Regions from separate parts of the Promicromonospora sp. CA-289599 genome, predicted to be linked through region 3. Evidence: predicted binding sites of a transcription regulator. Region 3 holds the regulator's gene; each other region holds the start of a gene.

The links. Region 3 encodes LexA, which represses DNA repair genes until DNA is damaged. Its sites were predicted from a motif close to TCGAACANNTGTTCGA; they were not measured.
Region 1: a site for LexA is predicted at 5,493-5,508, ahead of ACQEVI_RS02325 (DUF222 domain-containing protein). Genes of this name have one in related genera too.
Region 2: a site for LexA is predicted at 4,218-4,233, ahead of uvrA (excinuclease ABC subunit UvrA). Genes of this name have one in related genera too.

Annotation. Positions count from the first base shown of each region.
Region 1 covers NZ_JBNJNI010000001.1:549,532-559,987, forward strand. The annotation lists gene ACQEVI_RS02315 (fibronectin type III domain-containing protein) at 1-4,284, opposite strand, end outside; gene ACQEVI_RS02320 (glyoxalase superfamily protein) at 4,631-5,209, opposite strand; gene ACQEVI_RS02325 (DUF222 domain-containing protein) at 5,562-7,280, shown strand; gene ACQEVI_RS02330 (dihydrofolate reductase family protein) at 7,444-8,022, opposite strand; gene ACQEVI_RS02335 (hypothetical protein) at 8,117-9,172, shown strand; gene ACQEVI_RS02340 (iron ABC transporter permease) at 9,194-10,456, opposite strand, start outside.
Region 2 covers NZ_JBNJNI010000001.1:54,864-65,319, forward strand. The annotation lists gene uvrC (excinuclease ABC subunit UvrC) at 1-598, opposite strand, end outside; gene ACQEVI_RS00230 (OsmC family protein) at 667-1,152, opposite strand; gene uvrA (excinuclease ABC subunit UvrA) at 1,243-4,188, opposite strand; gene ACQEVI_RS00240 (tetratricopeptide repeat protein) at 4,292-7,084, opposite strand; gene ACQEVI_RS00245 (hypothetical protein) at 7,356-7,592, shown strand; gene sthA (Si-specific NAD(P)(+) transhydrogenase) at 7,703-9,121, opposite strand; gene ACQEVI_RS00255 (YciI family protein) at 9,250-9,531, shown strand; gene ACQEVI_RS00260 (hypothetical protein) at 9,657-10,456, shown strand, end outside.
Region 3 covers NZ_JBNJNI010000001.1:4,771,053-4,781,508, forward strand. The annotation lists gene ACQEVI_RS21250 (ATP-dependent DNA helicase) at 1-996, shown strand, start outside; gene ACQEVI_RS21255 (L-lactate dehydrogenase) at 1,024-2,013, shown strand; gene lexA (transcriptional repressor LexA) at 2,119-2,934, opposite strand; gene ACQEVI_RS21265 (LysM peptidoglycan-binding domain-containing protein) at 3,124-3,570, shown strand; gene nrdR (transcriptional regulator NrdR) at 3,690-4,163, shown strand; gene ACQEVI_RS21275 (DUF5302 domain-containing protein) at 4,310-4,537, shown strand; gene thpD (ectoine hydroxylase) at 4,606-5,502, opposite strand; gene ACQEVI_RS21285 (ectoine synthase) at 5,499-5,912, opposite strand; gene ectB (diaminobutyrate--2-oxoglutarate transaminase) at 5,909-7,294, opposite strand; gene ectA (diaminobutyrate acetyltransferase) at 7,384-7,812, opposite strand; gene ACQEVI_RS21300 (GntR family transcriptional regulator) at 8,162-8,929, opposite strand; gene ehuB (ectoine/hydroxyectoine ABC transporter substrate-binding protein EhuB) at 9,165-10,106, shown strand; gene ehuC (ectoine/hydroxyectoine ABC transporter permease subunit EhuC) at 10,115-10,456, shown strand, end outside.

The sequences.
Region 1 (10,456 bases), 4.2 Mb from region 3:
GAGCTCACCCGAGGAGGACCTGAGCTGACCCACCGGCGAGTTCCACGCGGCGTCGCCGCCGACCGCCCAGCCCTCGGCGCCGTCGTGCCGTGGGTCGATGTCCCCCATGGCGGCGCGTCCCGTGTCGCGCACTGCGGGGATAGACCAGATGGTCTCCCCCGTCTCGGCGTCCCGGAAGGTCGCCCCGGCGTTGCCGGACTGCCCCATGCTCTCGTGGGCGGCGAACTGCTCGAGCCCCGGTCGCGCCGGGTCGAAGTCGGACACGTGCATGGCGTCGCCGTGCCCGAGCCCGGTGTTGTGCAGCACGGAACCGTCGTCGTCGATCGTCATCGACCCGAAGACGATCTCGTCCTTCTGGTCGCCGTCCGCATCGGCGGTCTGCATGTCGTGGTTGCCCTGGCCGCGGTACTCGTCGCCCGCGACGTCCGAGTCGAACACCCAGCGCTGGGTGAGCTCCTCGCCGTCGAAGTCGAACGCCGCGATCACCGTCCGCGTGTAGTAGCCGCGGCTGAACACCATCGACGGGCGCTCCCCGTCGAGGTAGGCGGTCGTCGCCAGGAACCGGTCCACGCGGTTGCCGTAGCCGTCACCCCACGAGCCGACGTCGCCGCGCGGCGGCACGTAGTCGATGGTGTCGAGCGCGACACCGGTAGCGCCGTCGAACACCGTAAGGAACTCCGGCCCGGACAGCACGTAGCCGGCCGACGTCCGGAAGTCCGCCCGGGCGTCCCCGATGACCGTCCCGTCGGCGTCGGTCGTGCCGTCGGCGGTCTTCATCGCCACCTCGGCCCGCCCGTCGCCGTCGTAGTCGAACACCTGGAACTGCGTGTAGTGGGCGCCCGAGCGGATGTTGTGGCCGAGGTCGATGCGCCACAGCCTGGAGCCGTCGAGCTCGTAGGCGTCCAGGTAGGTGTTGCCCGTGTAGCCCGCCTGCGAGTTGTCCTTCGCGTTGGACGGGTACCACTTGACGACGTACTCGTACTCGCCGTCACCGTCGAGGTCCGCCACCGAGGCGTCGTTCGCGGAGTAGGTGTACGGCTGGCCGTCCTTCGTGGTGCCGTCCGCCGGCTTGTCGAGCGGGATGTCCAGGGTCTGGCCGTCCCACGGCGTGAACTCCTCGGTGGCCCAGTGCTCGATCCCGTCCGCGACGGTCGCCACGCGGTAGGTGGCGTCCGCGGTGCCGTGGGCGTCGAGCAGGTTCGTCGTGCCGGTCAGCGGCCGGGCGGTGATCCGTCGGCCGTCGCGGTAGACGTGGAACGCGACGTCCTGCGGGTCGTCGCCCTGCATGCGCCAGCCGACGTGGACGCCGTCTGTGCCCGACCCTGTGCCCGACCCTGCTCCCGCCACAGCGACCGGCTGCCGCCCGATGCGCTCGGTCTGCCGGGACAGGTTCGTCACGGCGGCGGAGGCGACGGTGTCCGAGAGCTCGGAGACACCACCCGCGTTCACCGCCGCGACCGCGTAGGTGTACTCGACGGTGGTGAGCACGTCGGTGTCGGTGTACCCGGGTTGGGCGGTGCGGGCGAGCAGCACCTGGTCGCCCGACCTGTCGGTCCGGTAGACGTGGTAGAACAGCGCGCCCTCCACCGGCTCCCAGGCGAGCGAGACGGCGTGCTTCTCGACGTCGGCCACCGCGAGGCCCGACGGCGTCGGAGCGGTCGGCACGTCGGGGTCGACCGTCGTGAGCTCCACCTCGTTGGACGGGACGGACTCGTTGTCCGCGCCGTCGAGCGCCACGACCGTGTAGGTGTACCGGAGGCCGACGTCGGCCGACGTGTCGACGTACGAGGCGTCCGTGACGTCCGCGATCGCCGTCGGCTCGGCGGCGCCCTCGGCGTGGCGGTAGACGCGGTAGCCGACGACGTCGCGCGCCGGCTCCCACGACAGGGGCACGGAGACGTCCGTGCCGTCGATGCTGACGTCGCCGGCGACGAGTGCGGTCGGCGCGTAGAGCAGCGAGGTGATCTGCAGGCCGTTCAGCCAGCCGTCGGCGACCAGGTCGATGTGCCCGTCGGTGACGACCACGGGCTGGATCACCTTGTTCGACGTGCCGCCGCGCGGGGCGTTGGCGGAACCGTGGTCGACGCCCTCGACGGTGACGCCGAGGCGTGCGGTGCCGATCCGGTCGCCCCAGATCACCTCGACGGCGTAGGTGCCGTTCGGGACGTCGAACCGCAGGGGCGTCGCGGCGCTCGGCAGCAGGAAGTCGCGCTGGAGGTCGTCGAGACCCTCTTCGCCGGCCCCGCGGTCCCGGCCGCCCGGGCCGGTGTCCGAGGTGAAGCCGTGGCCCAGCCGCTCGGTGTAGAGGGTGTTCTGGTCGAGGGCGGTGTAGCCGGCCTTCGTGGGATTCCCGGCGAGCTGGAGGTCGAACCGCAGCAGCGGCGCCTTGGTCGTGAACGTCACGACGTCCGACGGCGCGGACTCACCGCGCCCGTTGACCGCCACCACCCGCAGGTCGTAGGCGGTGCCCTCGCTGAGGCCGGTGATGTCCGCCAGGCCGAGCGTCGATGTGGTGACCAGGGCGAAGTCCGACTCGGGTGCGGCGGCGGTCTTGGCGTACACCCGGTAGATGTCGGCGCCGTCGACCTCCGTCCAGCTCAGCGTGGCACCGGAGGCGGTGATGCTGCCCGCGACCACGCCGGCCGGCTTCTCGGGCACGGAGGCCGGCGGCTCGGCGTCGACCACCTCACCGGCGAGCGGTACGTCCAGCTCCGCGGTGTCACGGGCGACGAGGCGGGCCATCTGGATGGCCCCGTAACCCTGGAAGTGGGTGTCGTCGGCTGTGCCGTCGGGCCGGTTCGGGTAGACGCCTGCCGGGACGTGCAGGAATACCGACTTCGCCTCCTCCGGGCCGATCTCGGTCAGGTACTGGCGGCTGGACGCCGACAGGTCGACCAGCGGCGTGTCGGTCTCCGCCGCGAGCGCTGCCGCCTGCTCGACGTACTGCGGGAACGAGACGTTCGCCTGTCCGGAGCTGTCGTAGCTGCGCCGTGAGACCGGGGTGACGACGATCGGCGTCGCCCCGCGCTGGCGGGCGCCCTCGATGTAGGTGCGGAGGTAGTCGCGGTAGTCGGCGGGCGCCGCGTAGCGGTCGTCGACGCCGTAGGAGTTGTCGTTGTGGCCGAACTGCACGTAGAGGTAGTCGCCCGGCCTGATCTGCGTCAGCACCGCGTCGAGGCGGCCCTGGCTGATGAAGTTCTTCGACGACCGGCCGCCGATGGAGTGGTTGGCGACGACCACGTCGTCGGACAGGAACCTGTCGATCATCTGCCCCCAGCCTGCCTGCGGCGCCCAGAACGGGTCGTACGTCTGCACCGTCGAGTCGCCGGTGAGGTAGACGGTGGGCTTCGGCCCCGCCGCGCGCGGCGACGTCCGCGTGAGGGTCAGGGCGGCGAGGTTCGCGGCGCCGCCGGAGAGCTCGAGGTTGAGCTGGCCGTCGACCAGCGCGAGGTCGAACTCCATCTCGAGGTACTCGCCGGCGGGCTTCTGGGTCGGCTGGACCTTGACCATCTGCTCGGCGGTGAGTGCGATGTCGGTGGCGCCCTGGGCGTCGCCCGCGACCAGGCGCACCCGGTAGTCGCCGTTCGGCAGGTCGGCGACGAGCTCGGTGTCACCGACGGTGACGAAGTCGGAGCGCAGGGCATCGGCGCCGCCACGGTCGGTGGCGGTGACCTGGCCGGGGTCGACGAACCCGATCCGCTGGTCGACACCGTACCTGGTGCCGGCGTCGATGCCGGTAGCACCCGCGGCGACGGCGCCGCTGCCCAGGTCGAGGGTGAGCACCCCGCTGTCGGGGAACTCCGGCTCGGGAACCCCGTCGCCGACCAGGGTCCCGACGGCGGCGGCGGACGGCGCGGACTCGCCGTCGGCGCCGATCGCACGCACGCGGTAGTAGCTGACCTCGGTGGTGTCGGCCTCCGCATCGGTGGCGAACACGGTCCGCGCGTCGGTGCGCGCGATCTCCGTGTACTCGCCGCCGAGCGTGTCGCTCCGGGTCAGGACGTAGCCCGTGGCGTCCGGCACCGCGTTCCAGCGGAGACCGAGCGCGCCGGGCGCGGCGTGCGCGACGCGCACCGACGTCGGCGGGACGGGGGCTGCCGCGGCCGCGATCGCCGGCGCGAGCGGCAGCACGAGCGCCGCGGCGGCCAGGCCCGCGACGATCGGTCGGACAGGGCGGGACTGCGGCAGTGCTCTTGTACCCGGAGCGCTCTGACCCGGGGCTCTCGAACCTCGGCGGTAAGCGCTTTCTAGCGTGGCGAGAGTGCGCCATCGAAGCTGCAGCATGGGATCACCTTGTCGTCTCGTCGTCGAGTCGGACCGGACCGGACAAGCCCCGGCGTTGGGGCCCATCAGCAGGGATTGTATGGATTCAATTCTGGCCAGGCAGTCATCTTGCCGCGCGCGCCCGACGTTGTAAAGAGTCGGTCAGCGGCGGTAGCGCAGCCAGATGACCGCGTCTCCGAAGACCTCGGCGCCTCAGAGGCGCAGCGTCCGGGCGGACGTCGAGCCCGAGCCGCACCAGCGCTGCCCGGCGCTCTCCTCGGGGCGCCGGGGCCTCGTCCGGACCTCTTCGCTAGCCATCCGGCACCGTGCCAGCCAGGCGGCCTGGCGTCAGCCAGGCGGCCTGGCGTCAGCCGGACATCTCGCAAAGTCGCAGCACGTTGCCGTACGGATCGACGAGCTCGATGGTCGGCCCGCCCGGGGCATCGCGGTCGATACCAGGCCGAAGCCGCGCATGCGGGCGGCGAGACAGCTCCGCGTGGAGCGCGTCGACGCTGGCGACAGGCACCCAGACCACCGTCCCCGGCGTCCCGTCGCCGTGGTGCTCGGACAGGTCCAGCACCGCCTGGCCACGGCGTATCCGCAGGTACAGAGGCAGCCCAGGCTCGAAGCGGTGCTCCCACTCGACGCCGAACCCGAGGTAGTCCACGTAGAACTCTCGTGCGCGCATCTCGTCCTGGATGCGGAGCACCGGGACGGCGCGCCCGAACTCTGTCGGCCCGGAGCCGGGCGGCGCCGACGGCCCCGCCTGCGACGCCGCTGAGTGCCCCGCCGGCAGCCGCGCGGACGCGGTGTTCCAGTCGACGAAGCCGAGCTGCGCGGCGACGATCTCCAGCGCACGGCCGTGGCTGATGGAGACGTCAGTAGCCGCGAGCGTCCGGCGCAACGCGCGGGCGGCCGTCTTCGCTTCGTCAAGTGTCAGGTTCACGAGTTCATCGCTATCCCGGTGCCGTGAGCGTGGTCGGTGCCCGCACTGCCGTCCGGGGCACCGTGGTAGGCACGAGAACCTCTGACATGGCGTCTTCGTCGATGCATTCACCAGACCGATCATCTCGGCGCGGGCGGCGGGCTCATCGAGTGCCCGGGTAGAGATTAGCAAGCCAGCGGCCGGCCCACCGGGCGGCGTGCACTGGCAGGGTCCCCGACTGGGTAGTTGGGGTCCGTCGCCACCCTCAAAGAGTTATCCACAGATTTGAAATCCATCGCGCGGATCGCACGAGTGTTCGAGATAATAGATACATCGAAGGAGTGAGAACTAGAGGCGAGCGGGGGTGGGCACGATGGAGCAGACGACGAACAGTGGAGCCGCTGGTGGCCTGCCTGCTGCGGTCTCGATCGAGGACGTGCTGGCTCTGATCGAGAACGCGGTCGACGAGCTGACCACCCAGAGCACCCCGGAGACTCTCACCGGGTGGGACGCGCCGAGCATCAACCGCCTGGTCGAAGCCCACACCCGCATCCGTCGGCTCACCGGCCGTCTGGACGGTGTCCGGTACACCCTGCTGCCCCGGATCGAGGACGAGGGCTCCTGGCGCTCGGGTGGCATGACTCGCACGTTCACGACCTGGCTGCGCCTGCGCGAAGGCATCTCCGCGCACACGGCAGGCAAGGACATGACGATCGCGCGCCGTCTCGCGACCGCGCTCCCCGTGACCCGGGAACGCCTGGTCGCCGGAACCCTCGGTGTCGACCACGCGAGAGTGATGACGGAAGTCGCGCCCACGAGCGAGACCCGCACCGATGCGCTGGCGTGGCTGATCGATACCCGTACCGGGTACACCACGACACCCGAACAGTTCGTGCAGACTGTCGCGGTCGACTTCCCCGACCCGGCCGAGGACCCGGACGGGGCGCGCACCCGGGAGCTGGTCACCCAGGTCCTGGAGACCGCGGTCACGGAGGGGACCCTGGTCACGGGTGAGGGCATAGTGCTGCGCGAGGCTGGTGTGTTGAACGCGGACCAGTTCCGCACGGTCGCGCGCCGGTTCGCGACCATCACCGACCCCGACACCGACGACCTCGATGACGACAAGGCAGCCCACGGTGAGTTCTTCGACCTGGCCAAGACGTTCGGTGGGTACCACGTGGCCGGGTTCCTCACCGACGAGCACGGCCTCCTGGTCAGCACCGCGATCAACGCGGTCCTGGGCGCCCCGTCCGCGGACGACGCCCGGACCACGACGCAGCGCCGCGCACAAGGCCTCGCGGATGTCGCCCGGGTGGTCCTGGACACGAACCAGGCCTCCCCGGGAGCGTTGATCGCACCCCACCTGAACGTCACGGTGTCGTGGAACGAGTTCGTCACCCAGGTCACCCGCACCCGCGACGGGCTGTGCCTGACCTGCGGACACGCCACACCCGGACGCGGCCACCGCCTCGGCGCGGGCCCGAGCCCAGCAAGCGGCGCACCACCTGCCGGAAGCCCGACCGGGAGCCTCACCGGTAGTCCGGATGGCGTCCCGGGTGGAGGCCTGGGTGGCTGGAGTGCTGTGGGAGCAACCGTGTCCGGGTTCTTGTCACCCGGCGGCCCCGTGTTCACCGAGACCGGCGAGCGCGCACCACGTGCCCTCGTGCGCCGCCTCGCGTGCCACAGCGCCATCACCCGGATCGTGTTCGGACCCGACGGCGCCGTCCTCGATGTCGGACGTGCGCAGCGGACGGTGTCTGGGCAGATGCGCCGCGCCGTCATCGCGAGGGACCAGCACTGCGTCTGGCCAGGATGCGACCAGCCGCCGTCACGCTGCGAGGTCCACCACGCGATCACCCACTGGGCCGACGGCGGAAACACGTCCGTGACCAACAGTGCGCTGTTGTGCTGGTACCACCACCAGCTCGTGGACGCCAAGGGCATCACCATGCACTGGACCGGCAAGACCACCACCGACACCACGGCCGGTGCCCTGCTGGAGACCGGGTGGGCCTTCACCGACGCTCGCGGACACCGCATCCGACTACCCGAACCCATCGAAGCCCCACCACCCGATGCCGAAGTCGCCTGACCAGTCAGGCACGACGGCCCACCAAGCCCACCGAAAGCCTTCCCGCACCGTCCGGCGCCCACTCACCCGACCCGCCGCCGACGTCCGCTGGGGCGGCCTGACCAAGGATCAGCCAGGCACACCCGAAGCCCGGTCCGATGTCAACGCTCCGTCCACCGGTTCGTCATGCATGCAGGGTCGGCCGGTAGACGAGCTCCTGGATGTCGCCGTCGAGCGTCAGGTGCTCGATCAGCTCGAGGTCGAAGTCGACAGCACCCTGAAAGATCGGGTCCAGGCCGGTCCGGCCGGTGATCACCGGGAAGAGCGTGACCCGGATCCGGTCGACCAGGCCCGCGGCCATCAGCGCCCGGTTCATCGACAAGCTCCCGTGCGAGCACAGCGGCACCTCTGACTCCTCCTTGAGCCGGGCGACGACGTCGACCGCGTCGCCGCCCGCCACCTGCGCGTCGGGCCAGTCGAGGGGGCCCTCCAACGTGCTGGACACCACCGTCGTCGGCAGGTTCCGCATCCGGGTAACCCACGGGTCGCGCACGTCGGAGTCCCCGGAGCTCTCGGCCAGCATCTGCGCGAACGCCCGGTATGTGTTGGCCCCGAGGACCAACCGCTGCTCCTGTGAGTAGAGGGCGAGCCGGTGCTCCAGGAGCTCCGGGCCCTGCTTGCCCCAGTAGCCTGTCCAGTCGCCGCCGGCGGCGCCGAAGCCGTCGAGGCTGGAGAACACGTCGAACGTGTAGGTAGTGGTCATGATGGTCTCCTGGAAATGGTTGATCAGGTACGTCGATACAGACCGGAGGTCGCGGCGGATCTCATCGCTGGCGGACGGCACGAGAGGACACAGCGTGACGAACGAGCTGACGACCGAATCAGGTGGCCTCGCCGGCCGCGGCCGGCTGCTGCGGCTGGGTGCTCCGCGCGACACGTCGGCGGTGCGGCACCTGGTGACGTTCCTCGTGGCAAGTGTCGTGACCGTGCTGGCCACGCGCGCGTACCTGGCCGCTGCAGGCTACCCGCAGATCGGCGGTGGCGATCTGCATGTCGCTCACGTCCTGTGGGGCGGGCTGCTCATGGCGCTGGCGATGATGCTGCTGCTGTCCTACGTCGGCCCCGTGCCACGGTCCCTCGGCGCGGCGCTCGGCGGCGTCGGCTTCGGGTTGTTCATCGACGAGGTCGGCAAGTTCGTGACCGCCGACAACGACTACTTCTACGCACCGACCGCAGCGATCATCTACTTCGTCACCGTGGTGCTCGTCCTCATCGTCGAAGGGCTGCACGGCCGTCGTGCCCACCATCCGGCCGAGTACCTCGCCGTGGCGGCCGACCGCCTCACCGCGGGGCTGGCCGGCGGGTTCACCCCGACGGCCCGCGCCGAGGCACAGGAGCTCGCCGCCAAGGGCGCCGGCGAGCCCGGCGCCCGCCTGGTCGCCGAGCTGGTCGACGCGGTGCCCGACGACGACACCGACCTGCCGGACCCCGTCCGCGGCGGCGTCGACCGCGTCGTGCGCTGGCTGGACGCGCTCGTGGACCGGGCCTGGGCGGCATGGCTGCTGATCTGCGTCCTGGTGCTGGTGGGCGCCGCCGAGGCGATGGTGGGGCTGAGCGTCGTCCGCGGTGAGGTGCCGGGGCTGCCCCAGTGGACCGGCTTCGCGATCCTCGCCGCCGTCGGCGCGTCAGTGGTGCTGCTGGTCGTGGGCATCGTCGTCGGCCGCAACAACCATCTGCACGGCGCCGTCTGGATGCGCCGCGCGGTACTCATCAGCCTGCTGTTCACGCAGCTCCTGGTGTTCCGCGCACTGCGGTGGACGGCGGCGTTCGGGCTGGTTCTGGACGTGCTGGCGTTCATGGCGCTGGAGGTGGCGCTCCGCGAGGAGCGGATGGTCAGGGCACGCAGGGCCTGACCATCCGCTCTGGCCATCCGCTCAGACCCGAGACCGGGCCAGGAGCCACACGAAGTACGGCGCACCGAGCAGCGCGACCGCCAGCCCCGCGGGGAGCTGGGCCGGTGCGATGACCGTTCGCCCGAGCGTGTCGGCCAGGCCGAGGAACACGGCGCCGAGCAGCATCGCCACGGGCAGGACCCGTGCATGCCTGCCGCCCACCAGGGCACGTGCCGCATGCGGAGCGACCAGGCCCACGAACCCCACGACGCCGACTGCCGTCACGCTCGTCGCAGCCAGCACCGCCGCCACCGCGAGCACGAGCAGCCTGCTGCGTTCCAGCCGGACGCCCACGAGGCGAGGGGTGTCGTCGTCGACCGCGAGCAGGTCCAGCTCACGTCGCACCATCACCGCGAGGGGCACGGCGAGCGCCAGCACGATGATGACGGGCAGGACCTGGGAGAAGTCACGCCCGTAGGTCGTGCCGGACAGCCAGGTGTAGATGCGCGGCGTGTTCCAGGGGTCGGAGTTCAGCAGCAGGAACGTCGTCAGCGCCGTGGTCAGGTATCCCAGGCCGATGCCGATGAGCACCAGCCGGTCGGCGTGCAGGCCCCCGCGCCAGGCCAGCAGGTAGACGACCCCGAAGGCCAGCAGACCTCCGACGACGGCGGCCACGAGCATGGCGCCGTTGCTCGCCGCTATCCCGTTGCCCCAGGTGGTGCCGGCCACGGCGGTCACGACGATCACCGCGCCGAGGCCCGCTCCCCCGGTGATGCCGAGGATGCCCGGCTCGGCCAGGGGGTTGCGGGCCGTCGCCTGCACCATCGTCCCGGCGAGCGCGAGCGCGGCCCCTGCGACGAGCGCCGCCAGCACGCGCGGCGCGCGCTCATCGAGCGCGAACCGCACCACGGCGGGGCCCTGGTCCTGCAGCCACAGAGCGATGTCGCCGGTGCGGAGCCAGGTGGATCCGGCGAGCATGCCCAGCAGCGCCACGCCTGCCGCGAGGGCGACGCACACGGTCAGCACCACGGCGAAGCGCCGGCTGCTGCGGGGTCCGGTCGCCGCGGCCGGAGGGGTCCGGGACGGTCCGGCGTCGCGCAGGCGGCGGGCCAGCAGCACCATGATCAGGGCACCGGCGAGCGTCGTCGCGACGCCGGTGGGTACGCTGAGCGCGTCCTCGGCGCCGAGCAGGGCGCGGACGACGGCGTCGGCGAGCACGACGACGAAGGCCCCGAGCAGGCCCGCGGCGGGCAGCAGTATCGCGTGCCTGTGCAGCGCCGGGACCACCCTGGCGAGCAGCCTGGC
Region 2 (10,456 bases), 4.7 Mb from region 3:
AGAAGTCCAGGACGAGCGCCCGGTGGTCGTCGACGCTGATGCGGCCGACGCAGGGCGCCGAGCACTTGTCGATGTACCCGAGCAGGCACGGCCGGCCCGACTGGCCCGCCCGCTTGTAGACGCCGGCCGAGCACGTCCGGACCGGGAAGACGCGCAGCAGCAGGTCGAGCGTCTCCCGGATGGCCCAGGCGTGCCCGTACGGGCCGAAGTAGCGGGTGCCCTTGCGCTTCGCACCCCGCATGACCTGGGCGCGCGGCACCTCCTCCCCCAGGGTCACCGCGAGGTACGGGTACGACTTGTCGTCCCGGTACTTCACGTTGAACCGCGGGTCGTACTGCTGGATCCAGGTGAACTCCAGGGCGAGCGCCTCGACCTCGGTGCCCACCACAGTCCACTCGACGGACGCCGCCGTCGTCACCATCCGCCGGGTGCGCTCGTGCAGGTTCGCGACGTCCTGGAAGTAGTTCGCCAGGCGCTGGCGCAGGTTCTTCGCCTTGCCGACGTAGACGACCCGGCCGTGCTCGTCACGGAACCGGTAGACACCGGGCGAGGTCGGGATCTCTCCCGCCTTGGGTCGATAGGTAGCTGGATCCGCCATGCCCCAAACCTATGCGGTGCCACTGACACGCGGGCGCACCCACCCCAGCGTTGAGTGCTGGGGTGGGGTCAGACGGTGACGTGGACCGGGGTCGGCTCCACGCGAACCGGGAAGTTCACCGAGCGGGAGATGAAGCACATCGCGTGCGCCTTGTGGTGCAGGGCCGCGAGGTGCTCGTCCGTCGAGAGCTCGCCTGGGTCGACGACGACCCTCGGGTGCAGCGTCACGTCGGTGAACGCGCCCTCGCCCCGCGCCTCGACCCGCATGGTGCCGGTCGCCGAGTCCCGGTACTCACGCACGATCAGGCCCGACTCCGCGGCCAGGTGCAGGAACCACAGCATGTGGCACTGGCTCAGGCTCGCGACGAAGAGCTCCTCCGGGCTGTTCCGCGCCGGGTCGCCCCGGAAGGCCGGGTCGGCCGACCCGAGCAGCGGCGGCTTGTGCGGCAGGTCGATCTCGTGGTCCCGCGAGTACGACGTGTACGACGAGGTGCCCTTGTCCCCGGCGCCCGTCCACCGCACCGTCACGGCATAGTCATGCGTGGCTCCGCTCATGTGCTCCACCCTAGGGGTGACCAGGACGGGAAGCCATGGCTGGCATGCGACTCCTGCCGGTCCCCGCCGGGGTCGTCGGGGACCGGCAGGTCAGGCGGAGGCGCCCGCCTTCGCCTTGGTCGCACTCTTCGCCGCGGGCTTGCGCTTCGGCTTGCCCTTCGCCGGCGGCAGCACCGGGACCTCGCCGGCCTGGGCGTGTACCTCGAGGATCTCCGCGAGGTACGTGCCGGTGTGGCTCTCCGGGACTGCCGCGACCACCTCGGGCGTACCCTGCGCGACGACGAGACCGCCCCCGCTACCGCCCTCGGGGCCCATGTCGATGACCCAGTCGGCACTCTTGATGACGTCCAGGTTGTGCTCGATCACGATCACCGTGTTGCCCTTGTCGGCGAGCGACTGCAGCACACCGAGCAGACGTCGCGTGTCCTCGAAGTGCAGGCCGGTGGTCGGCTCGTCCAGCACGTAGGCCGAACGACCCGACGACCGCTTCTGCAGCTCCGCCGCCAGCTTGACGCGCTGCGCCTCGCCGCCGGACAGGGTGGGCGCCGGCTGTCCGAGCCGCACGTACCCCAGGCCGACGTCGACCAGCGTGGACAGGTGCCGGGAGATCGCCGGGAACGCCTTGAAGAACTCCGCGGCCTCCTCGATCGGCATGTCGAGCACGTCGGCGACCGTCTTGCCCTTGAAGTGCACCTCGAGCGTCTCGCGGTTGTACCGCGCGCCGTGGCAGACCTCGCACGGCACGTAGACGTCCGGCAGGAAGTTCATCTCGATCTTGATGGTGCCGTCGCCCGCGCACGCCTCGCAGCGGCCGCCCTTGACGTTGAACGAGAACCGGCCCGGACCGTAACCACGGACCTTGGCCTCCTCGGTCTCCGCGAAGATCTTGCGGATCCGGTCCCAGACGCCCGTGTACGTGGCGGGGTTCGACCGCGGCGTACGCCCGATCGGACCCTGGTCCACGTGCACCACCTTGTCGAGCTGGTCCAGCCCTGTCACGCGCCGGTGCCGCCCGGCGACCCGCCGCGCACCGTTGAGCTGGTTCGCCATGACGGTGTACAGGATCGAGTTGACCAGCGTGGACTTGCCCGAGCCGGACACGCCCGACACGACGGTCAGCACCCCGAGGGGGAACGACACGTCGACGTTGCGCAGGTTGTTCTCGTGCGCGCCGATCACCGTGACCTGCCGGTCGTGGTCGATCGGCCGCCGCACGGCCGGCACCGGGATGGAGCGCCGCCCGGCGAGGTACGCGCCGGTCATCGACTCCTTCTTCTCGAGCAGGCCCGCGTAGTCGCCCGAGTGGATGACCTCGCCGCCGTGCTCGCCGGCGCCCGGGCCGATGTCGACGATCCAGTCGGCCGCGCGGATCGTGTCCTCGTCGTGCTCGACGACGATCAGCGTGTTGCCCAGGTCCCGCAGGCGGGTGAGCGTGTCGATCAGGCGGCGGTTGTCCCGCTGGTGCAGCCCGATGGACGGCTCGTCCAGCACGTACAGCACGCCGACCAGCCCGGAACCGATCTGGGTGGCCAGCCGGATGCGCTGGGCCTCGCCACCGGACAGGGTGCCGGCCGGGCGCTCCAGCGTGAGGTAGTGCAGACCGACGTCGAGCAGGAAGCCGAGCCGCGCGTGGATCTCCTTGAGGACCTCGGTCGCGATCTGCGCCTCGCGCACCCCGAGCACGATGCCCTTGAGGAACTCGGCGGCCTCGCCCACCGGCAGGCGGCTGACGTCGGCGATGGACAGCCCGTCGATCTTGACCGCGAGCACCTCCGGCTTGAGCCGCGCGCCGCCGCACGTGGGGCACGGCACCTCACGCATGTAGGCCTCGTACTTGTCCTTGGACAGGTCGGAGTCGGTCTCGCGGTGCCGGCGCTCCAGGAACGTCACGGCACCCTCGAACCCGGTCGAGTACTGCCGCTCGCGGCCCCACCGGTTCTTGTACTTGACGTGCACCTTGTGGTCGCGCCCGTGCAGGATCGCCGCGCGGGCGCGCTCGGGCAGGGCCCGCCACGGCACGTCCATGGAGAACTTCATCTCCTCCGCGAGCGCCGTCAGGACGCGCTCGAAGTACTCCGACGACGTCTGCGCCCACGGGGCGACGGCGCCGCCGCGCAGCGTCTGCTCGTCGTCCGGCACGATGAGGTCGGGGTCGACCTCCAGCCGGAAGCCGATGCCCGAGCACTCCGGGCACGCGCCGTAGGGCGCGTTGAACGAGAAGGTCCGCGGCTCGATCTCGTCGAGCGCGAGGGTGTGCTCGTTCGGGCAGGCCCGCTTCTCGGAGAACTTACGGGTACGCGTCAGGTCGTCGACGTCGGCGTCCACGAGCTCGATCATCACGAGGCCGTTCGCCAGGGTCAGCGCGGTCTCGACGGAGTCCGTCAGCCGGCGCTGCACGCCGTCGCGCGCCACGAGGCGGTCCACGACCACCTCGATGTCGTGCTTCAGCTTCTTCTCCAGCGTGGGCGGGTCGGTCAGCTGCACGACCTCGCCGTCGACCCGGGCCCGCGAGAAGCCCTTGGCCTGCAGCTCCTTGAACAGGTCCGCGTACTCGCCCTTGCGGCCGCGCACCACGGGTGCCAGGACCTGGTACCGCGTGTTCTCGGGCAGCTCGAGGATCTGGTCCACGATCTGCTGCGGCGTCTGCGACTGGACCTTCTCGCCGCACACCGGGCAGTACTGCGTGCCCGCGCGCGCGAAGAGCAGGCGCAGGTAGTCGTAGACCTCGGTGATGGTGCCGACCGTGGAGCGCGGGTTGCGGTTGGTCGACTTCTGGTCGATCGACACCGCGGGCGACAGCCCCTCGATGAAGTCGACGTCGGGCTTGTCCATCTGGCCCAGGAACTGACGCGCGTACGCGGACAGCGACTCGACGTACCGGCGCTGCCCCTCGGCGAAGATCGTGTCGAACGCGAGCGACGACTTGCCGGAGCCCGACAGCCCGGTGAACACGATGAGCTGGTCCCTGGGCAGGTCCAGGGATACGTTCTTCAGGTTGTGCTCTCGGGCTCCCGAGACGACGAGACGATTGCTCACAGAGGCATCCTAGGGCGACCCACTGACATTCGCACGCCTGTTCTAGAAATCAGGCTGAAGTCACACTGACAGACTCGTCACACCCCGCGGGGACCAGCAGGGTTCAGCGCACCGGTCGGCCGTCGGTGACGCCCGACCGGCGTACGCGGGCCTGCAGATCGAGGGCCCGCAGGAGGTCCTGCTCATGGGCGTAGGACCCGTCGACGAGCCGGCGCCGTACGTCCACGACCTCCTGGGCGTACTCCGCCGCGGAGTCCAGCATCTTCAGGTCGAGGTGCACCGAGACCATGTTCGAGAGCGCCGAGGCGAGACCCGGCAGGTGGAGGTCGGGGCTCCTGCGCGCGAGCCCCCGGCGCACGCGCACGGCCTCCGCCGTCGGCTCGACGCCCTCCTCGGGGCGCCCCGCGTCGATGAGCGCGGCGCCCAGGTTCAGCAGCGCGTCGGCGAGGTCCGGCTCGAAGCGTTCGGGATCGCCCACGGCGAGCAGCCGCAGCTGGGCCACCGCCTCCTCGGTCGGCGCGACGGCGTCCTCGGCCCGGCCGAGCTCCGAGTAGAGCACCCCCAGGTTGGACAGCGAGCGCGCCAGGTACTCCTCGCCCGGGTGCCCCTCCGCCGCCAGGCCGCGCCGGATCGCCACGGCCTCCTGCTCCAGGGGCAGCGCCTCGTCCGGCTCCCCGGCCCGCGAGTGCGTGACCGCGAGGTTCGACAGCGAGGCGGCGAGCATCCTGCGGAACCGCGCGGGGTTCTCGCGCGCGAGCCGACGGCGCAGCAGCACGGCCTCGCGTTCGAGCGATATCGCCTCGTCCAGGTCGCCGAGCCGGGACCGCACCGCGCCCAGCGACGCGAGCGTGTAGGCGAGCGTCCAGGTGTGCGCGGCGGGGTTCTCGCGGGCGAGCTGACGACGCAGGGCCGCGGCCTCGCCGAGCGGCTCGATCGCCTCCCGGTCACGGCCGAGCGCCGCGTACGAGTTGGCGAGGTTCGTCAGCGCGAACCCGAGCTCCTGCCGGTACCGCTCGGGTGCCTGCAGGACCATCCTGCGGCTGAGCTCGACAGCCTCCAGCGCGAACGCCGGGGCCTCCTCCGGGCGGCTCTCGGTGAGCGTCACCGCGCGGTTGGACAGGGCGGTCGTCAGGAAGACGCCCCACTGCCGCGGGTCCCGCTTCACCAGGTTCCGGAGGATCGGGAGCAGCTCCATGAACCGCGCGTTCTCCTCCTGGGGAGGACCCGTGTCGTTCAGGACGACGGTCAGGCTCATCAGGACACGAGCCAGCTCCGCCTCGATCCAGCCGGTGTCCCGTTCCTCGGCCGTCCGGGTCAGCTCGACGGCCTCGAGCTGCGCGGCCAGCGCGTCCTTCGTCATCCCGGCTCGCCAGTGCGCGACGCCCAGGGCGTGGATCGCTCCCACCAGGGCCGTGCGGTACCGGTCGGGGTCGCCCGCCGCGAGGCGGCGCCACGCGGCCACGGCCGCCTCCAGCGCGTCCAGCGACTCGGCCAGGCGTGCGTCGTCCCGGAGCGCCATGCCCAGGTCGGTGAGCGCCTCCGCCCGGCCCGCCGCGTCCCGGGCCACGGCCACCGACCGCTCGGCCCTGTCCACGTCGTCGGTCGACACGTCCATCACGCCGCGGGGCTTGAGCAGGAACGACGTCCGCAGGGCGCGTGGGTCGTCGCCGTAGGAGTCGCCCGCGCGACGCAGGAGCTCTGCCGCCAGAGCGCCCACCCCCGGCGTCTCCGACAGCTCGATCTCCAGCCGGCGGGCGACGTGGACCACGCGCAGCGCCGCCTTCCGGGACAGCCCCCACGTGCACGAGCCGACCAGGGCGACCGACCGGCCGAACCGGTCGGCGATGAGCACGTCGCCGAGGCGGCCGTGCCCGACGGCGTTCGCCTCGAGCCCCACCACCGGACGCCGCAGGTCGAGCAGCCACTGCGCGCCGGCGCGGCCGGGCACCCCAGGGACCACCCGGCGCAGCACGTCGCGCATGCTCGCCGCGTCGTCGGCGCCCAGCAGGCAGACGGCGGCCATGACGTCCTTGACCTCGTCGACGGTCAGCTCCAGACCGGCCTCGCGCGCCGACCGGGTCCACGAACTCGCGGCCACCTCCAGGAGCGCGCGCACCGGGTTCAGCTCGGTGGCCGGGACCTGGACCCCTGCCGCCCCGAGGGCGGCCAGGGCCGCCGCCGCGTGCAGGTCGACCACGCGGGTCCCGCCGACCGGTTCCGGCATGCGTACGGCGGACGCGCCGGGGTCCTCGACGCCGAGACACTCGGCGAACGCGGCGGTCGCGGCCTCCAGCACCGCGCCGTCCGGCAGGCCAGGTGCCAGCGCGAGGTCCAGCGGGATCTGCGTCGCGCCACCACGCTCGAGCAGCGGCCACAGCATCGATCCCCAGCGCAGCCGGCGCAGCCACTCTCCCGCGACCCGGGCGAGCAGGAGGACGCGGACGCGTCCGTGGGCGGGACGCGCCAGGGCGTCGAGCATCGCGCCGAGGCCGAGCCGGGTCGCCGCGTTGTCCACGACGAAGAGCACGTCGCCCTGCGGCCGTGCGCGCACCGTGGCGGCCTCCCGGCCGCGCGGCACGGGGACGACGGTCCAGCCGGCCTCGCCCATGCGGCTGCCGAACTCGTTCGCGAGGCGGGTCTTGCCGAAACCGACGGGAGCGACGATGAGCCGCAGGCTGATCGTCGCCGGGCTCTCGGCCCACGTGCGGAGCTCGTCGAGCTCCTGCTCACGGCCCATGAAGGGGACCACGGCCTGGGCCGGGTCGAGCAGCGCGGTCGGCCGTCGGAGGCCGTCCAGCGGCTCGTCCGTAGCAGCCGTGAGCGGGCCGCGGCGGACCACCGTGCGGGCGGCCCGGACCGCGGCGGCCAACCGGGTCGACACCTCCGAGACCACCACGATGAGCAAGTCAACCGGACGAACGTCCAACACTGCAAGGGGAACGGGCAGACTGGTTCACCCCGTGATCAGGACCACGCACGGACGAACACGGCGTAACGGTCGCGCAGCCGCTCGTGAACGGCGTCACAGCGCCGAAAGTCGCGCATCACCCGCACGGCGGATCCGACATTTCGGATGAAAGTTGCATACCCACCTCGACCACGACATCCTTCCCTCGGTCGGGTGAGAGCCCGGCCGCTCCACTTCCGCACGGACGAAAGGCAGGCACGTGAGCCTGAACCTGAACAAGCTCGTCGACAAGGCCTACAAGGACCAGAGCATCGCCGCGATCCTGGCGGCTCCGCCGTCGGCGCTGCTCGGCCTCACGCCGAAGCACGACGAGATGCTCGCCGAGCTCAAGATCAAGACGATCGAGGACCTGGGCAAGTGGCAGCACGCGGTCCACGCGCAGGCGCTCGTGACCCTGGCCGACGCCGAGGTCCCCTCGGTGGCCGGCGACAAGTGAGCCTGGCTCACCTGTCGCGGTAGACGCACGAAGGCGCCCGTCCACCTCGCGGTGGGCGGGCGCCTTCGCCGTCCGAACCGCTGGAGCCCGAACCGTTGGAGCCCGAACCGCTAGAGCCCGAACCGTTCGACGTCCCGCATCTTGTTCGTCGCATCGAGGGCGGCGACCTTGTAGGCCTCCGCGAGCGTCGGGTAGTTGAACACCGTGTCGACCAGATGGTCCACCGTGCCGCCGGTGGTCATGATCGCCTGTCCGATATGGATGATCTCGGTGGCCCCCGTCCCGAACACGTGCACGCCGAGGATCCTGCGGTCCTCGGTCGAGACGAGCAGCTTGAGCATCCCGTAGGAGTCGCCGACGATCTGCCCGCGCGCCAGCTCGCGGTAGCGCGCGACCCCCACCTCGTACGGCACACCCGCGGTGGTGAGCTGGTCCTCGGTGTCCCCGCAGTAGGAGATCTCCGGGATCGTGTAGATCCCGATCGGCTGCAGCTCCAGGAGCGACGAGATCGGCTCGCCGAACGCGTGGTACGCCGCGAGCCGCCCCTGCTCCTGGGACGTGGCCGCGAGCGCCGGGAAGCCGATCACGTCGCCGACCGCGTAGATGTGCTCGACGCCGGTCCGGAACTGCTTGTCGACCTGCAGGCGGCCGCGCCTGTCCGCCTCGAGCCCGGCCGCGGCGAGGTCGAGGCCGTCGGTGGAGCCCTGCCGTCCGGCGGAGTAGAGCACGCAGTCGGCGGGGATCCGCTTGCCCGAGGCCAGCGCGGTCACCGTGCCGCCGCTGCTGGCCGTCACCGACTCGACGGTCTCCCCCAGCCGGAACGTCACCGACAGGTCGCGCAGCTGGAACTTGAGCGCCTCGACGACCTCGGAGTCGCAGAAGTCGAGGATCTTGTCGCGTGCCTCGACGACGGTGACGCGCGTGCCGAGCGCGGCGAACACGGACGCGTACTCGATGCCGATCACGCCCGCGCCGACCACGACCATGGTCCGCGGCACCTCCGTCATGTCGAGGATGCCGTCGGAGTCGACCACGCGGACGCCGTCGAACGCGATGTTCGCGGGCCGCGCGGGCCTGGTGCCGACGGCCACGACCACCTTGTCGGCGGTCAGGCGCCGGACGACGTCGCCCTCGCCGTCCGTCACCTCGAGGTCGTGCGGGCCGGTGAACCGGGCGCTGCCCACCACCGTCTCGACCTGGTTGCGCGCGAGCTGGTTGCGCACCACCTCGACCTCCCGGCCGATGACGTGCTGGAGCCGCGCGAGCAGGTCCTGGACGGTGATGCGTTCCTTGAGCCGATAGCTGGAGCCGTACACGTCGCGCATGTGCAGGCCGGTCAGGTACAGGACCGCCTCGCGCAGGGTCTTGGACGGGATGGTCCCCGTGTGCAGGCTGACGCCGCCGACGTGGTCGCGCTGCTCGACCACTGCCGCCCGCTTGCCGAGCTTGGCGGCACCGATGGCGGCCTTCTGGCCGCCGGGGCCGGAGCCGATCACGACGAGGTCGAAGTGGTTCTCACGTGCGTCCATCGTCCGAGTGTGGCGGTGCGGCGGCCCCGTGACGAGCGACTTCGTCGAGGAAGGTGCAACTTCATCAAGAATTAACCGGGCCCGCCCTCGATTAACCGGCCCCGCCCTCGTGATGGCAGTCTGGCGCCATGAGCATCTACGCCGTGAGCTACACCTACTCCGACGACGTGGCGACGCGTGACGAGGTCCGCCCCAGCCACCGCGACTTCCTGCGCGGGCTCAACGCGGAGGGTGTGGTCCGCGCCTCGGGACCTGTCGACGGCGGGATCGGCGCACTGGTGGTCCTCGAGGCGGAGTCGGCCGAGGACGCGCTGCGGATCCTGGACGCCGACCCGTTCCAGGTGCGGGGGGTCATCGCCGAGCGCAGCGTGCGCCAGTGGGACGTGGTGATCGGCGGCCTCGCGGAGTAGGCCGCCAATACTTCACCATTTGGAAACTTTGACCGAAGAGTCCTGACCGGGCAATAGTCTTGAGCGGCCTCTGGTGCACATGATGCCAGTTGGAGCACTGCTGGCTATGTTCGGGAGGCACCCGCATGACCTCTGTCGACAGCACCACGGTGGCCTACGCGAAGATCAGTCCGCAGATCTGCGTGACGCCGCCGTACTACGCGCTCGGTGAGCTGATCAGTCCCGTCCCTGGGCTGGCCACCGCCACGGTCCCGGTCCAGACGCCCACCGGACGCCAGGCGACCCTGATCAACATCGCGGAGGCTGGGCGGCACCTCGCCATCCTCGGTCTCTCCGCCACCGCCACCGTCAACCCGGGCACCGGACGGCACTACTACCTCGCGCACCGCGGGGTGGGCCGGATGTACCCGCCGATCGGGACGCTGACCACGCTCCACGGGACCGCGACCGCCCGCATGACCGGCCGCAACCGCGCGGTCGCCGAGACCGAGCTGCGCGACGCCGACGGAAGCCTCGTGGCGCGGCTCGATCTCGAGTACCTCGTCATGTCGACGCCCGTGTTCCGGCGCCTGATGGGCCCGGCCACGGCACCGGACGCGACGGAGCCGGCCAGCCCGTACAGCGCCCCGGCGCCGCTCGTCGACGTCGCGGCCGACGCCCGCAGCGCCACGGCCAAGCTGGCGGTGGAAGCCTCGATGTGCCGGGGGCACTTCGACGGGTTCCCCGCACTTCCCGTCTCCGTGGCGGGCTACGCGACGTTCGCGCTGTTCGACCACGTCCTGGAGGCCGCGGCCGGGCCGGACGCCCAGTGGCAGGCGGGCCTCTTCCGGCTGCAGGCCGACCATCTCGCCGCGGCGGGTCAGACCTGCACGGTGGACGTCGAGCCGTCGGCACCCGCCGAGCCCGAGGCGCACGAGCGCGGGTT
Region 3 (10,456 bases):
GCGAGCGGTAGCAAGGGACAGGCTCCGGGCCAGCCCGAACCCGGCCTGAAGATGGCGCAGGGCGCCATGCTGCAGCTCTTCGAGACGGCGGAACGCATGTCGTTCCAGGACACGACCGCCGACGTGCTGTGGTGCTCACGCCCTGACAACAACTGGGGCGGGTTCGCCGACAACGTGACCCGGCTGCACGCGGCGCCGCTGCACGTGGCTGGTCTGATCCGGATGCACCTGCTGGGCGAGGCGACGGGCGTCTTCACGTCGGCCACGCTGGCGCTGGGCGGCACGTTCGACGCGGTGGCCGGCACGCTCGGCCTCAAGGGCGAGGATGCCCCGCCGTGGCAGGGTCTCGACGCCGGCAGCCCGTTCGACTACCCGCGCCAGGGCATCCTGTACATCGCGCGGCACCTCCCGGCGCCCGGCCGCGAGCCGACGACGGAGGCGCAGCTCGACGAGATCGCGGAGCTGATCACCGCCGCCGGCGGCCGCACGCTCGGGCTCTTCTCCTCGCGTCGCGCCGCGAACGCCGCGGCCGAGGCCATGCGCGAGCGGCTCGACCTCCCGATCCTGGCGCAGGGTGACGACCAGCTGCCCACGCTCGTGCGCGAGTTCGCCGAGGATCCGGAGGCATGCCTGTTCGGCACGCTGTCCCTGTGGCAGGGCGTGGACGTGCCGGGTCCGTCGTGCCAGCTCGTGCTGATCGACCGCATCCCGTTCCCGCGCCCCGACGACCCGGTCAAGGCGGCACGCGCCAAGGCAGTGGAGCAGGCAGGCGGCAACGGGTTCATGGCGGTGTCCGCGCAGCACGCGGCACTGCTGCTCGCACAGGGGGCCGGGCGCCTCGTGCGGAGCATGGACGACAGGGGAGTGGTGGCGGTCCTCGACCCGCGCCTCGCGACGGCCCGCTACGCATCGTTCCTCACTCGTTCGATGCCGGGGTTCTGGCCGACCACCGACCCAGCACTGGTGCGCGCCGCGCTGGCGAGGCTCGACACCTAGTCCGGCTCGACACCTAGTCTGGGGAGCATGGCAGCCCTTTCGGACATCCCGGCCGACCGGTCCTCCGGCACCCGCACCACCAAGATCGCTGTGGTGGGCGCGGGCGCGGTGGGCTCCACGCTGGCGTTCGCCGCGCTCGCGCGGGGCTCGGCGCGGACCATCGCCCTGCACGACGTGAACCGGGCGAAGGTCGAGGCCGAGGTGCTCGACCTCCAGCACGGCCTCATGTTCACGCCCCAGGCGCAGGTGATCGGCTCGGACGACGTCGGCGTCTGCGCGGGAGCTGACGTCGTGGTCGTGACCGCGGGGGCGAAGCAGAAGCCAGGGCAGACCCGGATCGACCTCGCCGAGGGAACGATCGGCCTGATGCGCGACATCCTGCCCGGTCTGGTCGACGTCGCGCCGGACGCCACGTACGTCATGGTGACCAACCCGGTGGACGTCGTGACCTACGCGGCGCTCAAGATCTCCGGCCTGCCGCGCGAGCGGATGTTCGGCAGCGGCACGGTCCTGGACTCCTCCCGGCTCCGCGTGGTGCTCGCCGAGCGCTGCGGCGTGGCGGTGGGGAACGTGCACGCGTACATCGCCGGAGAGCACGGCGACTCGGAGATAGCGCTGTGGAGCTCGGCCTCGATCGGCGGCGTGCCGCTGCTCGACTGGGAGCCCCTGGGCGGCAAGCAGCCGCTCGACGTCGCGGTGCGTACGGAGGTGCACCGCGAGGTGGTCGACTCCGCGTACCGGATCATCTCCGGCAAGGGGGCGACCAACTACGCCGTCGGCCTGGCTGCTACCCGCATCATCGAGGCGGTGCTCAACGACGAGGGCCGGATCATGCCGGTGTCCTCGCTGCTGGACGACTACCACGGCATCAGCGACGTGTGTCTGTCCGTGCCGTCGCTCGTGGACCGGCGGGGTGTCACGGCCAACGTGCGGGTGCCGATGTCCGACGACGAGCTGGCGGGCCTTCGCGCCTCGGCGGAGAGCGTGCGCGCGGTCCAGAAGCGCTTCGGCTTCTGACGCAGCGGCCGTACGGCCCCAAGGACGACGAGAACGGGGTTGTGTTCCTGCCGGATCGGCATCGGAACACAACCCCGTTCTCGTCGTCCTTGGACGCCCTACCGGCTACAGGGACCGCAGCACCGCGACCACGCGGCCGAGGATCTGGGCCTCATCGCCGGGAATCGGCTCGTAGGCCGGGTTCTGCGGCAGCAGCAGCACGTGACCGTCGGTCTGCTTGAACGTCTTGACCGTGGCCTCGCCGTCGATCATGGCGGCGACGATCTCGCCCTGCTCCGCGACGTTCTGCTGCCGCACGACCACCCAGTCGCCGTCGCAGATCGCGGCGTCGACCATCGAGTCGCCGGCGACCTTGAGGAGGAACAGCTCGCCGTCGCCCACCAGCTGGCGGGGGAGCGGGAACACGTCCTCGACGACCTGCTCGGCAAGGATGGGGCCACCGGCCGCGATCCGGCCCACGAGCGGCACGTACGACGGCGGGGGAGTGCTGGCGTCGTCGGGCACGGAGCCACCCCAGTGGACCTGGCCGCTGCGGCGCGGCTCGGGCCAGTGGATCTCGCCGCGCGTCGGCTTGTCGACCTGCTCGGCCATCGGCTCCACGAGCTCCATGGCGCGCGGCCGGTTGGGGTCGCGGCGCAGGAAGCCCTTCTTCTCGAGCATCTGGAGCTGGTGCTTGACGCTCGACGGGCTGGCCAGCCCGACGGCCTCGCCGATCTCGCGCATCGACGGCGGATAGCCGCGCGTCTCGAACGACTGCCGGATCGTGTCCAGCACGAGGCGCTGCCGTTCGGTGAGGCGGTCTGTCGGCGAGATCGTGTGCACGTCAGCGACCGCCTTGTCGGCTGGCGTGTCCAGCGTGGCGACGCCGGAGGCTGCCGTGTCGACGGCTCTCGTGTCGCTGGTCCCGTCCCGTCCCGTCATGCCCGTGCCCCTCCCGTTCCGACAAATGTTCTCCTGTGCGCTACCCACTCTAGGTCACAAACGCGCTCGGCTCAAACGAATGTTCGAGCGTGTCTCGACATGGACGGTGTCCCGTGCTACACAATGGTACGGGCGTTCGACGAACGCTTGTATGAACGACAGAAGCTCTGCACACTTCGAGGAGGGGCCATGGGGGACGTGATCCCGCTGCGGCAGTACACCCCGACGTATGAACAGGCGTATGCGCCGTCGTATGGCCGGGCGTACGCACCGGCGGCCGGACCGGCTGCGGTTCGTGCGTACACCCCGGCGGAGGGGCGCACGCTCGCCGACCGGCTGGGCCTGGCCGGCCTGCGGCTCACCCGGCGCGGCCGCGTGGTCCTCGTGCTGCTCGCCATGCTGCTGGTCGCACCGATGGTCACGTGGGGGGCGACGGCGGTCGCCAGCTCCCCGGGGGAGCCCACCGAGGTCCGGGTGCATGCGGTGCAGCCGGGCGAGACGCTCTGGGGCTTCGCCCAGGAGGTCGCGAGGCCCGGCGAGGACGTGCGGCACGCGGTCGGCAGGCTGCAGGAGCTGAACGGGATGTCGACCGGCAGCGTGCGCGTCGGGGAGCTGTTGCTCCTGCCCAAGGAGTGACCGAAGGCGTCGATTCACCGACGAATGTTGCGGCTATGTTGCAAGGGGGTGGTTTGCCCGCTTACGGTCGGGGCGCGACCGGAGGCCTCCGGTCGATGGTCGACCACGCAGGAGTGAGCATGCACTGCCCGTTCTGTCGCCACGCCGACTCGCGCGTGGTGGACTCGCGGACTGCCGACGACGGCCTGTCGATCCGGCGGCGGCGGCAGTGCCCGAACTGCAACCGGCGGTTCACCACCGTGGAGACCGCGAGCCTGTCCGTGGTCAAGCGCTCCGGCGCCACCGAGCCGTTCAGCCGCGACAAGGTCGCCGCGGGTGTGCGCAAGGCGTGCCAGGGGCGTCCGGTGAGCGACGACGACCTGGCGATCCTGGCCCAGCGGGTCGAGGAGACCCTGCGGAGCAACGGCAGCGCGGAGATCGACGCGTACGAGGTGGGTCTCGCCATCCTCGGCCCCCTGCGCGAGCTCGACGAGGTCGCCTACCTCCGGTTCGCGAGCGTCTACCAGGCGTTCGACTCGCTCGAGGACTTCGAGAGCGCGATCACCTCGCTCCGCGCGGAGCGCGCCGAGCGGGCCGCCGCCGCTCAGGCATAGGAGCCGGCCCGGCCCGGCGCGCCGTCGTCGGCCGCGCTCGCCCAGGTGAAATCCAAAAATGTTGGCACCCGGCTGCGCCGTGGTGCAGGCTGGGGCCGACGACGGACCCGATCGAGGGACCCCCGGAACAAGAGGAGGTGATCGGTGTGACGGACGAGAAGCCCAATGCCGAGGTGGCCGAGACCAAGGGTGTTGAAGAGCCCAAGGTCGCGACAGCGCCGAGCACGGACGCGAAGGCGAAGTTCAAGGAGGCTCTGGACCGCAAGAACGCGGCTCGGAGCCGGACCTCCGCGGGCGATGTGAACACCGGCGCGGTGCACGGCTCGGAGACGACCGGCCCCGTGCAGAAGATGTTCCGCCGCAAGTCCGGCTGATCCATCGGTGATGGAGGCCGCTGACCTGGTGAACGACCAGGTCAGCGGCCTTGTCTTTCGGCGCTGCCTCAGCTGACCGGTGTGAAGTCCCGGCTCCCGAGGAAGGCCGGTCGAGCCTTCTGCGCTGCGAACGGCTCGACCGCGGTGTTCTCGACACTGTTGTAGACCAGGAAGATGTTCGATCGGGGGAACGGCGAGATGTTGCCGTTGGAGCCGTGCATGCAGTTGCAGTCGAACATGATCGCGCTGCCGGCCTTGCCGGCGAGAACGTCGATGCCGTGCGAGCTGGCCATGCGGGTGAGGATGTCCTCATCCGGGGTGCCGGCGTTCTGCATCACCAGTGACGACTTGTAGTTGTCGTTCGGCGTCCGGCCGGTGCAGGACACGTAGGTCTTGTGCGTGCCGGGCATGATCATCAGCGGGCCGTTGAACGAGTAGTTGTCGGTCAGCGAGATCGAGATGCTGACCGTCCGCATCCGTGGCAGGCCGTCCTCGGCGTGCCACGTCTCGAAGTCCGAGTGCCAGGCGAAGTCGCCGCCACCGAAGCCGGGCTTGAGATTGACGCGGCTCTGGTGGATGTAGACGTCGGAGCCGAGGATCTGCCGGGCCCGCCCCACCACCCTGGGGTCGCGTGCGATCCGCGCGAAGATCTCGCTGGTCCTGTGCACCTCGAAGATGGTCCGCACCTGCTGCGAGGTGCCTTCGATGATCGTGCGCTCGTCGGCTCGGACCTCGGGGTCGGTGGAGAGCCGCTGCAGCTCCGCACGAAACTCCTGCACCTCGTCCGGCGTGACCAGGTCCTCGAATGCGAGGTAGCCGGTCCGGTCGAAGCCGTCCAGTTCGTCCTGGCCCAGCGGGCCGTCGGCCGCGCTGCCCCACACCACCTTGTCCTGGCGCGGGATCTCGGAGGCGTCGCCTTCGACACGGGTGGGGTACAGGTCCTTGCTGGTGGTGTCCGTCGTCATACGGCAGCCTCCTCCTGTGCGGTCTCGTGCGTGATGAGCGGGTAGACGCCGTCGGCGTCGTGCACCTCCCGGCCCGTGACGGGCGGGTTGAACGTACAGATCAGCCGCATGTCCGTCGTGGGGCGCATGGTGTGCTTCTCGTTGCCGTCCAGCAGGTACATCGTGCCGTCCGAGATCTCGTGCACCTCGCCGGTCTCCCGGTTCTCGAGCTGTCCGGTACCGCCCACGCAGTACACGGCCTCGACGTGGTTGGCGTACCACATCTCGGTCACGGTCCCGGCATACATGGTGGTCTCGTGGAACGAGAAGCCCGCGCCTTCCTTGGCGAGGACGAGCCTGCGGCTACGCCAGGTCTCCGACCGCACGTCGCGGTCGGTGCCGTCCAGGTCGGCGATCCGTGTGACGATCACTTGTCTTCCTCTCCTCGGCGGTCCGTCTCTCGGTGGTGGTTCCCGCCCTGTATGCCGGCGTCCGGCGTGGCCTCCTGCATGACCGGTGCGCCGAGCACCTCGGCGGCTGCGGCGGCGATGATGTCCACGCCGGAGCGCAGCTCGTCGGAGCTGATGGTCAGGGCGGGCATGGTCTTGAGCACCTCGTCCTCGGGCCCGGACGTCTCGACGAGAAGTCCGCGCTCGTAGGACGCCGCGGCGATCTTCGAGGCCGCGGAGGCGTCCTGGAACTTGATCCCGGACAGGAACCCGCGGCCCTTGACGACGGCGCCCGCGTAGCCGCTCGCGATCTGGGCCAGGCCGTCGTGCAGCTCGGCTGCGCGCTCCCGGACACCCTCGGCGAAGGCGTCGTCCGACCAGAACTCGTTCAGCGCGGCGGTGCCCGTGACGAACGATGTGTTCTGGCCACGGAACGTGCCGTTGTGCTCGCCCGGCTCCCACTGGTCCAGCTCCGGCCGGATGAGCGTGAGCGCCATGGACAGGCCGAAGCCGGAGATCGACTTGGACAGGCAGACGATGTCGGGGACGATGCCGGACTGCTCGAAGCTGAAGAACTCACCCGTGCGCCCGCAGCCGGCCTGAACGTCGTCCAGGATCAGCAGGATCTCGTGCGCGCGGCACAGCTCGGACAGCGCCCGCAGCCACTCGGGGCGCGCGGCGCTGAGGCCGCCCTCACCCTGCACCGACTCCACGATGATCGCCGCGGGCTTGTCGACGCCGGAGCCGCTGTCGCTCAGCACCCGTTCGAGCCACAGGAAGTCCTCCGTGGCACCGGAGAAGTAGTCGTCGTACGGGATCTTCGAGCTGTTGGTGAGCGGCAGGCCCGCGCCGTTGCGTTTCATCGAGTTCCCGGTCACCGACAGTGCGCCGAGCGTCATGCCGTGGAAGGCGTTGGTGAACGACAGGATGTGCTGGCGGCCGGTCACCTTCCGCGCGAGCTTGAGCGCGCTCTCGACCGAGTTGGTCCCGGTGGGCCCGGGGAACATCACCTTGTAGTCGAGGTCACGAGGCACCAGGATCCGGTCCCGGAACGTCGTCAGGAAATCCCGTTTCGCCGCGGTGTGCATGTCCAGCGAGTGCACTATCCCGCCGCTGCGCAGGTAGTCGACCAGCGCCTCGAGCAGCACCGGATGGTTGTGCCCGTAGTTCAGGGCACCCGCTCCGGCGAAGAAGTCGAGATAGCTACGCCCGTTCTCGGCCTGCAGGGTGCTTCCCGCGGCAGTCGTGAACGTCTCGGGCCAGCTGCGGCAGTAGCTGCGTACCTGTGACTCGAGCTCCTCGAAGACGTTCGTCCGGGTGTGCGTCGTAGATGGGTCAGTGGGCATGGCGGTGTCTGGGCGCATGGCTCCTTCCGCGGTCCGATCTTGTCGACTGGACGCGGCTTTGGTTGTTCGATGGGTATGTGGTGCTGAGGGGGATCGACCCGGACAGGTCAGGAAAGTGGCCCGATGCGGAAGACGAGCTCCGCGTCGTGGCCGTCCGGGAACACCTCACTGGGAAAGATGGCCCGCACGTCGACGGGCGCACCCTGAGCCGACGCGAAGGACATGAACAGGGCGATCGACGCCGTGTTGTCCGAGGTGATGGTGGTCTCCACGTGCGTGCACCCGGGATGCTGCTCCGCGAGGTGCGTGAGCATCCGGGAGGCCAGCCGCTGCCCGCGGTAGGCGTGGTCGACGGCCACCTGCCAGACCATCAGCGTGGTCGGCTCGTCGGGCCGGACGTACCCGGTGACGAACCCGGCGGGCTCGCCGTCCACGGTCACGACCACCGAGGTCCGGGCGAAGTCACGTGCCCAGAGGAGATACGCGTAGGACGAGTTGAGGTCCAGCGTCTTGGAGTCGCGTGCGAGACGCCACATCGCTGCTCCGTCGGTGACCGTGGGCTCCCTCAACGCCACCGTGGTTTCGGTCGGATGGATGTGTTTGAGTTCCTCTTCGAGGTTCTGCATGACAAATCGACCGTAACGAACTTGCGTGGCGATTGCACATTGCGACCCCATGAAGATGCCGTGACTGGCTTGTTGCGGTGGCGCGCGGGAGGGTGCGGCCGATGAAGGCGGAACCGCCTCGCAGCCGCGAGATTCCGGGGACCTGTCGCTTCCCCCGGAGCGAGCCTCGGGCGCCGACGTTACGGATGGGTAACAAATCTTGTTGCCCAGGAGGGGTGGCATCGAGTGAGCCGAGCCCCGGCCTTTACCGTTTGTGGTCCTAGAGCCCGTCGGGAGCGTCGATCGGCCCCAGCGTGATCTCGGGCGCGCCAGCCTGTTCCTCGAGTGTCTCGACGGGTTCCTCGTCCCGGCCTAGCAGCCGTGCCACGGCGCCGTCCAGCATCGTGGTGAGGCAGGTGACCAGGCCCTCCTCGTCCCGTGCCTCGAGCCGTTCGACGATGACGGCGTGCGCGCCGGCGGTGTCCTTGCGCACCGCGTACTCGTCGCTCACCGAGAAGGTCGCCATCCGCACCTCGACGATGAGCGTCGTCATCCACCGGGTCAGCCACGGGTTGCCGGCCGCGGCGACGAGCGTCCAGTGCAGGTTGAGGTCGGCGCCGCCCACCTGCCGGGCGTCCCCGGTGCGGTCGGCGGCGACCAGCTCGTCGTGGGCGTGGCGGACGCCGGCGATCGCCGAGTCGGCGCCGGACCGCACGAGCAGCCGCGCCGCCGTCGTCTCGACCGACTTGCGTGCCTCGTAGAGGGCGGGGAGCCGGTCCCTGCCGATGGTCGCCACCCGCATGCCGCGTCCCGGCGTCGCGACGAGCAGACCCTCCTGGACCAGCCGCTGGGCGGCCTCGCGCAGCGGCCCGCGGCTCACGCCGAGCTGGTTCGCCACCTCGACCTCCCGGATCGGCGAGCCGACGGTGAGCACGCCCGCGTAGACCGCGTTGCGCAGCTCCGTCTGGATCAGGTCGACGGTCGAAGGACGCGTCACCCGGGAGAAGGACGGGGCGGTCGTCAGGGTGGCCCGTGACGGGTGGGACATCGGTGCTCCTTCCGTGAGCGCACGTCGATGACGACATCATCCCCGGTGCGCGGGCGGCTTGGCGGCGACGGCGGTGTCCGGGGCGGCGTCGGACGGGTGAACTTAGAGATTGTAGACAATCCTAATGTCGATCGCTGGATTGTCTGATCGTCGGTATCGCGCTACGGTGCCATGCGTCCGTGAACACCAGCCCACCCAGGCTTTGCCGTACGCGCCGGGTGGCGTGAAGGGAACCATGTCTAGATCAAGCGTTCGCCCGCTTCGTCGAACCGCGCTCGCCGCAGGGTCCGTACTCACCCTGGTGGCGTTGGCCGCGTGCACGTCCACAGCTCCAGGGGCCGGCGGTGAAGACGGAGCCTCCACGCTCGAGCGGCTGCAGCAGGACGGCTCCGTGACCGTCGCGTTCAACGGCGAGGAGCCCTACAGCTACGAGGACGGCGGCGACCTCACCGGCGCCACCATCGCCCTGGACCGGGAGATCTTCGGCGCGCTCGGCGTCGAGAACGTCGAGGGCGTCCAGACCGAGTGGAACTCGCTCATCCCCGGCCTGACCGCCGGCCGGTACGACGCCGTCAGCGCGGGCATGTCCATCCTGCCCGAGCGGTGCGAGCAGGCCCTGTTCTCCGAGCCCGAGATCATGTACACCACCGCGTTCATGGTGCCGGAGGGCAACCCGGACGATCTGACGGACATGCAGTCCGCCGAGGAGGCCGGGGTCAAGCTGGCGGTGCTCAGCGGCGCCATCGAGTCCGGCTACGCCGACGATCTCGGGATCGAGAAGATCGAGGTCGGCGCCGCGCAGGACGGCCTGGACGCCGTCACCTCCGGTCGTGCCGACGCGTTCGCCCTCACGGCCATCTCGCTGAACACCCTGGCGGAGAAGACCGATGCTGCCGTCGAGGTGACGGACTCGTTCGTGGCCGTCATCGACGGTGTTCCGCAGATCGGTGCGGGTGCCCAGACCTTCCCCCAGGGCGAGGAGGAGCTACGTGACGCCTACAACGAGAAGCTCGCGGAGATCGTCTCGGACGAGGAGCGCTGGCTCGAGATCGTGGGGCCGTTCGGCTTCACCGCGGCCGAGCGTCCCGTGGAGGGCCTGACCACCGAGAAGCTCTGCGAGGGTGACCTCGAGTCGCTGGCCACGGAGCTGGCTCCGGAGCTCGGCCTGGACGGCTGACCGAGCACGTGTCAGACAACTTCCAACAGCTCGCGGAACTGCTCCCCCAGCTCGGCAACGGCGTGCTCGTCACGCTCCAGCTGACGCTGGGTGGAGCAGTGCTCGCGCTGTTCATCGCCTTCACGCTGGGATTCGGCTCGCGCGCCCGCACCAGGTGGGCACGCGTGCCGTCCCGGGTGGTCGTGGAGTTCTTCCGCGGCACGTCCCTCGTGGTGCAGATCTTCTGGATGTACTACGTTCTGCCGCTTCCCCCGTTCTACATCGAGCTGGACCCGCTGGCCTGCGGCATCATCGCGCTCGGGCTCAACTACGGGGCCTACGCCTCCGAGGTGGTGCGCGGCTCGATCAAC